Regions from separate parts of the Cupriavidus sp. JZ107 genome, predicted to be linked through region 1. Evidence: predicted binding sites of a transcription regulator. Region 1 holds the regulator's gene; each other region holds the start of a gene.

Region 1 (4,927 bases):
CAAAACGCTGAAAACCCCAATCAGGTTGACGCTGCCGGCGTGTCGGGCACGCCGATGCGTCAATGCATGCTCGAGCAGACGCTCAGTGGGCGCTCCGGTCCAACGCTCAGAGCAGACGGCCCTGGCCGCGCGAGGCCGCGTCGGCCTGCATCGCGGCGCGCTGGCGATCCATGAAATCGCGCAGCGTGTCGATGCCGCGCAGCCGCAGGATGGTGTTGCGCACGGCGGCCTCGACCAGCACCGCGAGGTTGCGGCCGGCCGCAACCTGGATCTTCACCATGTGGATGGGCAGGCCGAGCACGTCGAGATATTGCGAATCGAGCGGCAGCCGTTCGAATTCGCCGTCGTTGCGGCGGACCAGCTGGACCACCAGCTTGAGCTTCATCTTCCGGCGCACCGCGGTTTCGCCGAAGATCGTCTTGATATCGAGCAGGCCCAGGCCGCGCACTTCCAGCAGGTTCTGCAGCAGCGGCGGGCAGCGACCCTCGACGAAATCGGGGCCAAGACGCACGAAATCGACCGCATCGTCGGCGACCAGGCCATGTCCGCGGGAGATCAGTTCCAGGCCGAGTTCGCTCTTGCCCAGGCCGGATTCGCCCATGATCAGCACGCCCATGCCGAGGATGTCGAGAAACACGCCGTGCATCGTGACCCGCGGCGCGGAAATGCGCGACAGATACAACCGCAGATGGTCGATTACCGCGGCCGACGACACCGGGGTCGTGAACAGCGGCGTCGACGAGCGGGTGCATCGCAGTTCGAGGTCGGGCGGCGGCTCCATGCCGTCGGCGACGACGAGGAAGGGTGGCTCAAGCAGGATCAGCTCACCCATCTGCCGCTTGCGCGTTTCGTCGTCGAGCCGCTGGTAGTAGGTGATCTCCGGCTTGCCCAGCACCTGGATCCGGTTCGGGTGGATCAGGTTCAAGTGGCCGACCAGGTCGGCCGCCGAGGTCGCCTCGCGTGCGAAGTCGAGGTCGAAGGCGCGATCGGCGCCCTCCAGCCCGGCCACCCAGGACAGTTTGAGGTCGGCTGCGTTGTCGTCGAAGATCGACTGGGAGGTGACGCCGGTGAGTTCCATGCGGGATGAGGCGGGGCGCTAAGGCGGTGGTATATGCGGTTGGCGCGGCTGTGCGCGCTTATGCCGGGAGGGTCAAGGATGCCATTGCACCAGCAACTGGTGAACCGCATCGGGCGTCGGCAAAGCGGCGAGGCCATCACGCATGTCGCGATCGGACAATAGCTGAGCGATTTCCGACAGGATTTCCAGATGTTGCTGCGTGGCCTGTTCCGGCACCAGCAGGAAGATCAGCAGCGAAACCGGCTTGCCGTCGGGCGATTCGAACGGGATCGGCTCGGCAAGCCGCATGAAGGCAGCCAGCGGCTGTTTCAGGCCCTTGATGCGGCCATGCGGGATTGCCACGCCGGCACCAAGCCCGGTCGAGCCAAGCGATTCGCGGGCAAACAGATTGTCGGTCACCGTGGCGCGCGCCACGCCATGGTTGTTTTCGAACAGCAAGCCGGCCTGTTCGAACACGCGTTTCTTGCTGGTGACGCTGACGTCGAGCGAGATATTGCCGGGCGGCAGCAGTTTGGCCAAACGGTTCATTTGAAATGCGCGGAATTCCTGAAACTGGCGCCGCCATGCGGTCCTTGCCGGCGTGGGCCGGTCTGCCGTTGCTGGGCGGTGCGTTCGTTGCCGCCGCTTCCCGACTATCAGCGTGCGGCACATTATAGTGCAGGGGGGCTCCCTGCCGTCCGATGCCGATCGCCCCGAGCGGCATTGCACAAGGAAGCGGGGCGGGCATTCTCTATATGTATTGCACAGCATACACCGGGAAGCCTGCCAGACGGAACCCCATTCCGGTTTCATCCTATAGGCTGCGAAGGTCCCGTGCCGCGACGGGCGCAAAAAAGCCGTGCTCCTGGCACGGCTTCTTTCCTCACTTCAAGGCCGGCCGGCGTTGTGGCCGCGCCGAATCTTCAAGCTACTGCTGGGCCTGGTTCGCCACCAGGCTGCTGTGATACTTCAGCGATTCGCGGTCGTGGCTCTGCACCTTGTCCTTGTAGCGGATCACTTGCCGGTCCAGCTTGTCGACCAGCATGTCGATCGCCGCATAGAGATCTTCGTGGTGCGCCTCGACAAAGATGTCCTTGCCCTTCAGATGCACATTGATTTCCGCGCGTTGCCGGCGATCCTTTTCCTTTTGATTGTCGACCGATAGCAGCACGCTGACGTCAATAACCTGATCGAAATGCCTGAGGATTCGCTCCAGTTTCGTTTCCACGTACTCACGCAGCGACGGCGTGATGTCCAAGTGGTGTCCACTGATCTTGAAGTTCATAGCGCTTCTCCTTCTGAAAGAGCCGCACCAGGCAGGCGATGCGACTCGGCTACAAAGACTTGCGAAGGTTCACGGCCGGGATCTTCAAGGCTTCACGATATTTGGCGACGGTACGTCGCGCCACGACGAAGCCTTGTTCCCCCAGCAGTTCGGCAATCCGGCTGTCGGACAACGGGTTTCTGGGGTCTTCGGCTCCTATCAGCTGCTTGATCAGCGCACGGATTGCGGTGGAAGACGCGGCACCGCCGGTCTCGGTCGATACATGACTGCCGAAGAAATATTTCAGCTCGAATGTCCCCATCGGGGTGGCCATGTACTTATTGGTCGTCACACGAGAAATAGTCGACTCGTGTAGACCCAGTGTATCGGCTATCTCCCGCAAAACCAAGGGGCGCATCGCAATTTCGCCGTGCGTAAAGAAATTCTTTTGCCGCTCCACGATGGCTTGTGCGACGCGCAAAATGGTGTCGAAACGCTGCTGGATATTCTTGATGAGCCAGCGCGCCTCCTGCAGTTTCTGCTGCAATCCCGCGGCGCCGGTATCGCCTTTCGCGCCGCGCAAGATTTGCGCATACATATCGTTGATGCGTAGCCGTGGCATCACATCGGGATTGAGCTGCGCGATCCAGTTGTGGCCGCTCTTGCGCACGAATACATCGGGCACCACGAAGTCCGCTTCCGGCCGGCTGTAGGCGTGGCCAGGATACGGCGCGAGTGAGCGGATCAGCTCGTGCGCGGCCTTCAACTGCATGTCGTCGACCTGCAGGGCCTTCTTCAGCCGCGTGTAGTCGCGCGCGGCCAGCAGTTCGAGGTGATGGCGGACGATGGTCATCGCCAGGTCGCGCTGCGGATGTTCGATGCGGCGCAGTTGCAGCGACAGGCATTCTGCTGCGTTGCGTGCGCCGACCCCGGGCGGATCGAAGCTTTGCAGCAGCGTCAGCATCGCATGCACTTCGTCCAGTTCGAATTCGAGCTCTTCCGGCAATTCGGACAGGATTTCCTCGAGCGACGCGCTCAGATAACCGTCGTCGTCGAGCGATTCGATCAGGAAAATCGCCAGGCCCTTGTCGCGCGTCGAGATTTTCAGCGGAGCCAATTGCTCCATCAGATATTCGCGCAGCGTGGGCTCGGCGTCGCGCAATTGCAGCGGCGTTTTTTCGTCCTCATCGCTTTGCGGACGGCGGGCGAAGTCGTCCAGGCTCCAGTCGCCGCCATAATCTTCGCCCGCGCCGTCGGCATAGCCATCGTCGGCCGCGGCGGCACCGTCCGCGCGCGAGTCCGCGGGCGCCGCCGGTTCGGCGGGCGGCGTCGTGGTGGCGGTCTGCACATTGACCGACCCGTCGGCAGCGACGCGCAGCGGGCTTTCGATCCAGTCGTTTTCGCGTTCGAGCAGCGGATTCTCGGTCAGCGCCTGCTCGACTTCCTGTTGCAGTTCCAGCGTGGACAACTGCAACAGCCGGATCGACTGCTGCAGCTGCGGCGTCAGGGCCAGATGCTGGGAGAGGCGTAGCTGTAGCGACGGTTTCATGCGGCCTATTTTATGCGCAACTTCGGCCGCGATGGAACGGAATTTGCTATCGGAAGTTTCGATTGCGTGGGCAGAAGCGATTGCCTGGTGGATCACCAGAGCATGATCGTGGCATCGCTTGCCGGCGTACGAAGCCGCTGCCTCGCAGGGCGGGGCAGCCGCGTGTCGTGCCGCCCCGGGTCAAGCAATTACATGCGGAAGTTTTCGCCCAGGTAAACGCGCCGCACCGATTCGTTGGCGATGATTTCCTTGGGCTCGCCTGCCGCCAGCACCGCGCCCTCGCTGATGATGTAGGCGTGGTCGCAGATGCCCAGCGTCTCGCGCACGTTGTGGTCGGTGATCAGCACGCCGATATTGCGCGCCTTCAGGAAGCTGACGATGCGCTGGATCTCGCCGACGGCGATCGGATCGACGCCGGCGAACGGTTCGTCCAGCAGGATGAAGCGCGGCGCCGAGGCCAGCGCCCGTGCGATCTCGACGCGCCGGCGCTCGCCGCCGGACAGCGACAGCGCAGGATTGTTGCGCAGGTGGGCGATCTGCAGATCGTCGAGCAGGCTGTCGAGCCGGCGCTCGATCTCGGCCGCGGACAGCGCCTTGCCGTTGTCGCGCTGCAGTTCCAGCACCGCGCGGATGTTCTGCTCGACATTGAGCTTGCGGAACACCGACGCTTCCTGCGGCAGGTACGACAGGCCCATGCGCGCGCGCTCGTGGATCGGCAGGCCGCTGATATGCTGGCCATCGAGCACGATGTCGCCTTCGTCGAGCGCGACCAGGCCCACGATCATGTAGAACGACGTGGTCTTGCCCGCGCCGTTGGGGCCGAGCAGGCCGACCACCTCGCCGCTCTTGACGTCGAGCGACACGTCCTTGACCACGGTGCGCGAGCCGTAGCGCTTCTTCAGATGGCGCACCACCAGATTGCTGGTGACGGGCATCGTGCCGGCGCCAGCGCCGGCTGCGGTGTTGGCGTTGGCGGCGGGAGCGGTGGCGGTAGCGGTGTCGGCAACGGACATGTGGGCAATCCTTTGATACTGCTTAATGCGAACGTGCTGCGAAG
Region 2 (4,927 bases), 650 kb from region 1:
CAACGGGTCGGCCATCGACATGATGGTGGTGATGCAGGAGCTGGGCCGCGGCCTGGTGGTCGAGCCCTATCTGGCGACGGTGACCGCCGCCTACGCGCTGAAGCAGGCCGGCGGCCAGGACGCGGTGCTCGAACAGGTTGCCGGCGGCGAAATCAAGCTGGCCACCGCGTTCAACGAGCGCGAGGCACGCTACACGCTGAACGACGTGCGCGTGACCGCCAAGGGCGGCAAGCTGAACGGCACCAAGGTCGTGGCGATCCACGGCGGCCAGGCCGACAAGCTGGTGGTGTCGGCGCGCAGCGGCGGCGGCAACGCCGACCAGGACGGCATCTCGCTGTTCCTGGTCGATGCCAAGGCGCCGGGCGTCACCATTCGCGACTACCGCACGATCGACAACCTGCACGCGGCCGATATCACGTTCCAGGACGCCGCTGGCGAACTGCTGGGCGCCGAGGGCCAGGGCTGGGCGCTGCTCGAGCAGGTCGCCGACTACGCCGCGGTGCTGCTGTGCGCCGAGGCCGTGGGCGTGATGGACACGCTGACCGCCGCCACCATCGAGTACGCCAAGACGCGCCAGCAGTTCGGCGTGCCGATCGCGCGCTTCCAGGCGCTGCAGCACCGCATGGTCGAGATGTTCATCCATGCCGAACAGTCGCGCTCGATCACGCTGCTGGCCGCGGCCCGCTTCGACGAGGCGAGCCCCGAGGAGCGCCGCCGCTACGTGTCCGCCGCCAAGGCGCGGGTCGGACAGGCGGCGCGCACGGTCGGCCAGGAAGCGGTGCAGATCCACGGCGGCATGGGCGTCACCGACGAACTGCCGGCCGCGCACATGTTCAAGCGGCTGACGCTGATCAACACGACCTTCGGCGACGTCGACCACCATCTTGGCCGCTTCGCCAGCCTGCCGGAATTCCAGCAGGCGGCATGATGGCCAGCCGCTGAGGCAAGCAAGGCCGCGCTCGGGCTGAACGTCCGGCGCGGCTTTTTGCATTCCGGGTTTCTCCCCTCTCCCGCGTGCGGGAGAGGGGCGGGGGAGAGGGCAGCGGCGGTCGCTATGTACGTGGCGACTGAAACCACCCCTCTCCCCGACCCTCTCCCCTGAGGGGAGAGGGAGAACACACTCGATACATTGTCGATACCGACAACCACGGAGACCCCATGTCCGACACCATGTACTTCGAAGACTTCGTCGTCGGCAGCCGGCGCGAGCTCGGCTCGCGGCTGATCACCGAGGACGAGATCGTCAGCTTTGCCACGCAATACGATCCGCAGCCGTTCCACGTCGACAAGGAGGCGGCGAAGAAGAGCATCTACGGCGGCCTGATCTCGAGCGGCTGGATGACCTGCGCGGTGATGATGCGCATGCTGGTCGACAACATGACATCGAAATCCGCCAGCATGGGCTCGCCTGGGGTCGACGAGATCCGCTGGCTCAAGCCGGTCTATGCCGGCGACACGCTGACCGTGTTTGTCGCGGTGCTGGACAAGCGGCCGTCGCAGTCCAAGCCCGATCGCGGCGTCGTGCACACGCAGTGGGAGGCGGTCAACCAGCGCGGCGAGCTGGTCTGCACCGTCAAGGGCATGGGCATGTATGGCCGCCGGCCGGCCTGACATTGGACAAGGAGAGAAGATGCGCACCATCGCTTCGCTGGAAGAACTCGAGGGCCTGCAGGGGCAGGAGGTCGCCGTCAGCGACTGGACCGAGATCACGCAGCACCAGGTCAATCTGTTCGCCGAGGCGACCGGCGACCATCAGTGGATTCACGTCGATCCCGAACGCGCGCGGCGCGAATCGCCGTTCGGCGCGCCGGTCGCGCACGGCTTCCTGACGCTGTCGCTGCTGCCCGCGCTGATGCAGAGTGCGATGCAGATGCCGGGCGTCAAGATCGGCGTCAACTACGGCCTGAACCGCGTGCGCTTCACCGCGCCGGTGCCGGTCGGCAGCCGGCTGCGCGCGCGCATCAAGCTGCTGAAGGTCGAGCGCATCGCGCCGCCGCCCAATGCACCGGACCTGGTCGGCGCGCAGTCGACCTGGGAGGTCACGATCGAGCGCGAGGGCAGCGACCGTCCGGTCTGCGTCGCCGAATCGATCAGCCGGCGCTATTCCTGACGCCCCGGCGCGGTGCGCCGCACCGCTTTGCGTCATCGCACCATCGTGATGCAAGGCGCCGGCGCACCGCCACGGTGCCGTCATCTCGATGCAGTCACCCACGCGGCCACAGGCCGCGTTCTTTTTTGGTGGCACGCTAGTTGCAGAAGTCCCTGCCGGGGTGCGTTCTTCCTCGAACACCAATACGAGCTAGGGAGCTGCAATGAAACGACGTGAGATATTGAAGCTGTCGGCGGTGGCCGCCGCGGCGATGATCGGTACCAGCCCGCTGGCGATCGCGCAATCGAAAGAGCCGATCAAGGTGGGCGTGCTGCATTCGCTGTCGGGCACGATGGCGATCTCGGAGACGTCGCTGAAGGACGTCGCGCTGATGGCCATCGACGAGATCAACAAGAGCGGCGGCGTGCTGGGCCGCAAGCTGGTGCCGGTAGTCGTCGATCCCGCGTCGAACTGGCCGCTGTTCGCCGAGAAGGCGCGCCAGCTGATCAGCAACGACAAGGTTGCGGTGACCTTCGGCTGCTGGACCTCGGTGTCGCGCAAGTCGGTGCTGCCGGTCTACGAGGAACTGAACGCGCTGCTGTTCTATCCGGTGCAGTACGAGGGCGAGGAGATGTCGAAGAACGTCTTCTACACCGGCGCGGCGCCGAACCAGCAGGCCATTCCCGCGGTCGAGTACCTGATGAGCAAGGAGGGCGGCGGCGCGAAGCGCTTCTTCCTGCTGGGCACCGACTACGTGTATCCGCGCACCACCAACAAGATCCTGCGCGCATTCCTGAAGAGCAAGGGCGTGGCCGACAAGGATATCGAGGAGGTCTACACGCCGTTCGGCCACAGCGATTACCAGACCATCGTCGCCAACATCAAGAAGTTCTCGCAGGGCGGCCGCACCGCGGTGATCTCGACGATCAACGGCGACTCCAATGTGCCGTTCTACAAGGAGCTGGGCAACGCGGGCCTGAAGGCCAAGGACGTGCCGGTGGTGGCGTTCTCGGTCGGCGAGGAAGAACTGCGCGGCATCGATACCAAGCCGCTGGTCGGCCACCTGGCCGCATGGAACTACTTCATGTCGGTCAAGAACCCGGAGAACGACGCGTTCAAGAAGCAATGGGCGTCCTGGGTCCAGGCCAACAAGCTGCCGGGCGGCGACAAGCGCGTGACCAACGATCCGATGGAAGCGACCTACGTCGGCATCCATATGTGGGCGCAGGCGGTCAAGAAGGCCGGCACCACCGATCCGAACAAGGTCCGCGCCGCGATGATCGGCCAGACCTTCAAGGCGCCAAGCGGCTTCACGCTGACGATGGGCGAGAACCACCATCTGTACAAGCCGGTGATGATCGGCGAGGTCAAGGGCGATGGCCAGTTCTCGGTCGTCTGGAAGACGCCGAAGCCGCTGCGCGCGCAGCCGTGGAGCCCGTTCATCGCGGGCAACGAGGGCAAGCCGGACAAGGTGATGTGAGGCTCCTTGCGGGAGAGGGTGGCAAACCACCCCCTCTCCCCGACCCTCTCCCCCTGAGGGGGAGAGGGAGAACACCGTCGGTTCTCTGATTCCGCTGGACGGAGAGGGAGAAGACCGTCGGTTCTCTCGCAGGTTTTCTTCTCTCCCGCTTGCGGGAGAGGGGCGGGGAAGAGGGAGAACACCGTCGCAAAGACAATTGCACCGCCGGTTTTCTCCCCTCTCCCGCTTGCGGGAAAGGGGCGGGGGAGAGGGTAGCGGCGCTCGCTATCCCACTGCCATCCGCTTCAAGCCCACTCCATCATCCAGGACACTACCCATTTCCATGTCCCGACCGATGCTGCCCCGCGCCTCCTGGTGGCGCGCCACGCTTGCCGTGCTGCTGGTGCTGCCGCTGCTGCTGGCCGCACCCGCGCTGTGGGCCGCCACCGCGCTGACCCAGGCCGACCTGCAGCCGCTGGCCGAAGACGACTTCGACGCCAAGCGCGCCGCCATCGCCGCGCTGGCCAAGGCCGATCCGAAGCAGGCTGGCCCGATCCTGCGGGCACTGCAGGACGACACGCTGCAGTTCGCGCCGGGCATCGGCATGGTGCGCGTCGACGGCGAGCGTGCGATCGACGCGATCACCGGCAAGCCGGTCGAGGTCGATGCCGGCGCGCTGCAATCGCTGACCCTGAACAACAGCCTGCGCGCGCAGGTCGACGGCGCGGCCGGCAGCCTGCTGCTGGCGTCGCCGGATGCCGCGGTACGCGCGCAGGCGATTGCCGCGCTGCTCGAGCGCCCCGAGGACGCGCCGCGCGAGGCCGTCGCCGCCGCACGCCAGTCGGAAGCCGACACCGCGCTGCGCGCCAGGCTCGACGTGATCTGGGCCAATACCGTGCTCGCCGACGGCAGCCGCGACGAGCGGCTGGAGGCGATTCGCATACTGGGCCGCGACAGCGATCCGGCCACGCGCCAGCGGCTGCAGCCGCTGGTCGAGCGCGACGACAGCGGCCAGTACCGCGAGCCCGACGCGCAACTGCGTGCCGCCGCGCAGCAGGCCCTCGACAATCTGCGCGCCAGTGAACGCCAGGCCGAGCTGATCGGCAACCTGTTCGCGGGCCTGAGCCTGGGCAGCGTGCTGCTGCTGGCCGCACTGGGCCTGGCCATCACCTATGGCCTGATCGGCGTGATCAACATGGCCCATGGCGAATTCCTGATGATCGGCGCCTATGCGACCTGGCTGGTGCAGACGCTGTTCCGCACCTATCTGCCCGATGCCTTCGACTGGTATCTGCCGGCGGCCTTGCCCGCGGCCTTCCTCGCTGCCGCCGCGGTCGGCTTCGTGCTGGAGCGGCTGGTGCTGCGCCATCTGTACGGCC
Region 3 (4,927 bases), on a different replicon from region 1:
GCTGGCGGCATGCTGACGGCATGCTGGCGGCCGCGCCCTGCACGGACTGGGAACTCAGAACACCGTGCCGTCGCTGTCGATCGCGAACGGCGGCGGGCCGCCCGGCCGGCGCTTGGCGGCGATGCGCCGTCCCGCCGCCCAGGTACCGCCCTCCAGCACGCGCGCCAACGGGAAGGCGTCGGCCGACAGGCCCAGCGCCTGCCGCGTTGCCTCGGCGACCAGGTCCAGGCCGGTCACCGTCAGCGCGCGCCATTCGACGATGGCCGGCTCGTCGACCCGGTGCACCGCCTCGGCAAAGCTCGCATCGCGCGGCACCATCAACTCGAAGTCGTACAGCAGGCCGCCGTTGCGGTATTCGGGCAGGCCGGTCAGCGCATCGAGCCCGGTCACCGTCAGGCCGCCGTCCTCGAGCGGCTCGAGCAGCGAGTAGGTCAGCCACTGGGTCAGCTTGTGGAACGGCACCAGCCCGTCGGGGCTGGCCGGATGGCGCCAGCAGTCGCCGAGCGAGACGCCCTCCAGCTGCAGCCGTCCGGGCCAGACCGGCCCGAGCGCGACCAACAGCGTGCGCAGCACGAAGGCCGCGTCGATGCGCCCCTCGCTGGCATGCGCCTTCAGATAGTCGAACAGATTGCCGAGCCTGGCGGGCTCGCCGAACACGGCCGGCGTCGCCTGCGCGACCTTGCCGAGCCGGCGCACCAGGCCGGCGCGGCCCTCGAGCCCGACCAGCGGATTGTGCTGCGCGACCTGGAAGGCGGTGGCCAGCGTCGACGGATCGATCTGCGCCAGCCGCTCGGCATCCGAGCGCAGCGGCTCGTCCGGCGTCGCGGAAAAGCCGCCGCGCGCGAACAGGTCGAAGCTGGCCACGCCCAGCCCCTCGGAGCGGCTCAGGCTCAGGTCGCTGGCCGGATCGCGGTAGCGCCAGTCCGGCCCGGCGCCCGCGTCGAGCAGCACGCTGGGAATCACCAGGTCGATGCCGATGCGCGCGCGCTCCTCGCGATGATCGTCGCCGGTCAGCGCGGCGCGTTCGCACAGGATGCCCCAGCGGTCGCGCAGCTCGCCCGGTCCGCCGCTTTCGAAATGGCGCCAGCGGCTGTGGTAAGGCACCTGCAGATCGCGGTAGCGCGAGCGGATGGTGGTCGCCACATAGTCGGCGATCGCGGCGACCCGCTGCGGATGCCAGCTGAACCACTGCGAGTCGCCGGCCGCGACCGCGGCGGTCACCGCGGCGCAGCGCGCCCGCACCGCCTGCGCCGTCAGCAACGCCGAAGCCGGGTGATCGGGTTCGACCCAGCTTTGCCAGCCCTCGCGCGAAGCGCGGGCTTGCACGCCGGACTGCCCGGCCGCGCCCATCGATGCTGCATCGTCTCGTTCTGTCATTCGTCCAGTCCCCTGCCCTTGGCCACCGTCAGTTCGGTGGCGTCCGGAGGCGTGTAACGGGTGAAGTAGCCCGCCGCCACCTTGGCGTCGATCTCCACCCTCGCGTCGGCCGGAATCAGCGCGTCGGGAATCGGCACCTGCTCGACCACTTCGATTCCCTGCGCGACCAGCGCGCCGTGTTTCATATTGCTCATCGAGGCCCAGCGGTCAATGCGACGAATGCCCAGCCAATGGAAGACATCGGGCATCAGCTCCTGGAAGCGCATGTCCTGCACGCCGGCCACGCATTCGGTCCGCGCGAAATAGGTTTCGGCGCGGTCGCCGCCGACCTGCCGCTTGCGCGCGTTGTAGACCAGGAATTTGGTGACCTCGCCCAGCGCGCGGCCTTCCTTGCGGTTGTAGACCACCAGTCCGACGCCGCCCTGCTGCGCCATCTCGATGCACACCTCGATACCGTGCGCCAGATAAGGACGGCACGTACAGATGTCAGACCCGAATACGTCCGAGCCGTTGCATTCGTCGTGCACGCGGCAGGCGACCGGCGTCTGCGGCTTGCCCAGCAGGCTGACGTCGCCGAAGAAATACAGCGTCATGCCACCGATCGGCGGCAGGAAGACCTTCAGATCGGGCCGCGTCACCAGTTCGGGGAACATGCCGCTGGTCTGCTCGAACAGGCTGCGGCGCAGCGCGCTTTCCTTGATGCCGAAGCGGCGTGCCATGCCGGGCAGATACCAGACCGGATCGACCGCGGCCTTGGTGACGCGCACATCGCCGTTGGCAAACAGGATCCTGCCATCGGGAATCAGCCGGCCGGCCGCGATCGCCGCCATCAGTTCCGGCATGTTGATATGGGCGCGCGTAACCGCGATGGTCGGCCGGATATCGACGCCGGCCGCGATGCGGTCGGCGAAGACGGTCGACACCAGATGGCCCCACGGGTCCAGCGACACGATCGTGTCGGGATCGCCCCACTGCGGATGCGGGCCGATCGGCTCGGCCGGCGCCGTGTCGGTCAGGTCGGGGCGATGGTCGCGCTGCAGCTTGCCCGAAGCCACCGCCAGCGCGCGATAGACGGCGTAGGCGCCGGCATGCGTCCCGATCACGTTGCGGTGCGCCGGATTGGTCAGCGTCGCGATCACGGGGCCGCGTTCGGCCGCGGTCGGCGCCCCCCAGTGGATCGGCTCGGCCGGCTTGTCGCGGCGTGCGTGCGAGGTCAGGACGATGTGATCGGACATGGCAGCCTCGAGGCGTGAATCCTGACCAAACGGTCAGGTTTACCTTGATGGTAGGCAATCGCCATGCCAAGCGCGTATGGGCGTTTTCCCCTTTTGAGTACGCCGCCTCACCGAACGCGGCACAACAACGGTTCATGCGGCGCCCGCGTATCGTGCAGCGCGTGCCATGTTGCGGATGGGCAACGCCCCCTAGCGCGCCAGCCCCTCGCGGTTGCGCAACAACAACTTGCCAAGCGATGCGAACGGATCGCGCGATTCGACATATCGGTAAAAAAGCGCACCGGTGGCGTTGCTCGCCAACCACGCCAGCGCCATGCCCGCCGCATTGAGCCACGGCATGCCGGGCGCCAGCTGCGACATCAGGCTGTTGACCAGCAGACAGATCGGAAAGTGCACCAGGAACACCGAGTACGAGATCGCGCCGAACGTGGCGAAGACGCGGCCGCGCGGCCACGCCGCCAGCCAGCCGCCGCGCCGTGCGAGCGTCAGCAGCAGCGCGACGGCCAGCGCCAGCGCGATGCGCGAGCGCAGATCGACCATCAGCGCGGCAATGCCTACCGCGGCGAGCGCCGCGAGCCACCAGCCCGAGCGGCCGGGGTTCGACGCCCAGTAGCCGAGCACGCCCAGTCCGTAGGCGCCAAAGAAATAGATGGCCCACATGTCCCAGTCCGCGTCCCGGTTGAACCAGAACAGCGAGGCCAGCGCGAGCGCCGCCACCAGTGCGGCGCCCACGCGGACCTGCCAGTCCGCGGGCAATCGGCGCGCCAGCCATAGCGTCAGCAACAGCAGCCCGAACAGCTGGAAGTCGATCGCGACATACCACACCCCTGCCGACAGCGCGTCGATATCGAGCACGTCGTGCAGCAGCAACAGATGCGCCAGCAGCTGCCCCCATTGCGGCGGCGCCGGGATCGACGGATGGTCCATGCCCTGCCGCGCCAGCGCCGCCGCGGCGATGGCCAGGCCGATCGCCGCGGCAAAGGGCACGGCCAGCTTGCGATAGCGCCGCAGCAGCGCCGCGAGCGGCCGCGACGTGCGCAGCAGGCCGTCCGGGGCGAGGCTGCGTGCGGCCAGGAAGCCGCCGATCACCAGGAACAGCTGCACCGCGATGCGCGCGTAGTCGGCGAGCCAGTCGATCAAGGCGGGGGCGAGGGAATGCGCCGCATCGGACATCGGCCCGTAGAAGGCCAGGTGATGCAGCACGATCAATTGCGAGCCGATGGCCTTGAGCGCATCGATGCCGGCCAGGCGCGCGGGTTGCGAAGAGATGGAGGACAAGACGGAAACCGAACGGGAATTCGCCGCCCGGCCCCGACGCGCCCGTGCGCGGCGCGGCACCGGACCGCGTGGCCCGGGATTGTACCCGGGGCCACGTGCAGGCATCGGCATGTCGTTCCCTGCCGTTGCGTCCGGCTCGGCACATTGACCTAGGGTATTTACTTATGACGAAGTTGTCGTTCCCCCGGGACAAAGCTATCGCTACCCTTGGGTCTTTGCTGTTTTCTATCGCCCCGCCATGTTGCCTTCCTTCCGCTCTTTCCGTCGCTCTCTTGGTTCGCTGCGCCCGGTGCTGCTCGCGGCCGCTCTGCTCGGCACCGGCGTCGCGCATGCCGCCGGCGCCGAGGCGCTGCACGGCCCGGTTCTCGACAAGATCCGCTCCAGCGGCACCATCGTGCTCGGTTACCGCGAGTCCGCGCTGCCGTTTTCGTTTGCCGACGACAAGGGCCAGCCGGCCGGCTACGCGGTCGACCTGTGCCTGCGCGCGGCCGAGGGCGCGCGCCAGGCACTGGGCCTGAAGGACCTGAAGGTCCGCTGGATGCCGCTGACCCCGCAGAACCGCATCCCGGGCATCGTCAATGGCCTGGTCGACCTTGACTGCGCGCCGAACACCAATACGCTGGAGCGCCAGAAGCAGGTCGCCTTCAGCGTCTCCCACTATGTGTCGGCGGTGCGGATGCTGGTGCGCGCCGATTCCGGCATCGATTCGCTCGACGATCTGCGCGGCAAGACCGTGGTGACCAGCGCCGGCTCGACCGGCGACCGCCATGTGCGCCGGCTCAAGGGCCAGTACGGCTACCGCGACATCTACGCCAAGGACCATGGCGAATCGTTCCTGCTGCTCGAGTCCGGCCGCGCCCAGGCCTTCGTGATGGACGACGTGCTGCTGGCCGGCCTGCGCGCCCGCGCCAAGGACCCGTCCCAATTTGTGATCGTCGGCCCGGCGCTGTCGGTCGAGCAGAACGCGCTGATGCTGTCGAAGGCAGACCCGGCATGGAAGCAGCTGGTCGACCAGACGCTGGCCGGCGTCTACGGCA

What was found. Region 1 encodes sigma-54, which starts transcription at its own class of promoters, with help from an activator protein. Its sites were predicted from a motif close to TGGCANGNAANCTGCTTT; they were not measured.
Region 2: urtA (urea ABC transporter substrate-binding protein) is a predicted target of sigma-54. The motif match lies at 2,240-2,257, and genes of this name have one in related genera.
Region 3: M1D55_RS06725 (GTP cyclohydrolase II) is a predicted target of sigma-54. The motif match lies at 2,664-2,681, and genes of this name have one in related genera.

Annotation. Positions count from the first base shown of each region.
Region 1 covers NZ_CP096481.1:2,929,661-2,934,587, reverse strand. Annotated here, with positions in the region: gene hprK (HPr(Ser) kinase/phosphatase) at 107-1,078, opposite strand; gene ptsN (PTS IIA-like nitrogen regulatory protein PtsN) at 1,151-1,606, opposite strand; gene hpf (ribosome hibernation-promoting factor, HPF/YfiA family) at 1,986-2,342, opposite strand; gene M1D55_RS22835 (RNA polymerase factor sigma-54) at 2,392-3,870, opposite strand; gene lptB (LPS export ABC transporter ATP-binding protein) at 4,059-4,883, opposite strand.
Region 2 covers NZ_CP096481.1:2,275,945-2,280,871, reverse strand. Annotated here, with positions in the region: gene M1D55_RS19960 (acyl-CoA dehydrogenase family protein) at 1-928, shown strand, start outside; gene M1D55_RS19955 (MaoC family dehydratase) at 1,159-1,611, shown strand; gene M1D55_RS19950 (MaoC family dehydratase) at 1,631-2,110, shown strand; gene urtA (urea ABC transporter substrate-binding protein) at 2,313-3,569, shown strand; gene urtB (urea ABC transporter permease subunit UrtB) at 3,892-4,927, shown strand, end outside.
Region 3 covers NZ_CP096480.1:1,546,931-1,551,857, forward strand. Annotated here, with positions in the region: gene M1D55_RS06720 (URC4/urg3 family protein) at 55-1,350, opposite strand; gene M1D55_RS06725 (GTP cyclohydrolase II) at 1,374-2,612, opposite strand; gene M1D55_RS06730 (acyltransferase family protein) at 2,802-3,881, opposite strand; gene M1D55_RS06735 (amino acid ABC transporter substrate-binding protein) at 4,129-4,927, shown strand, end outside.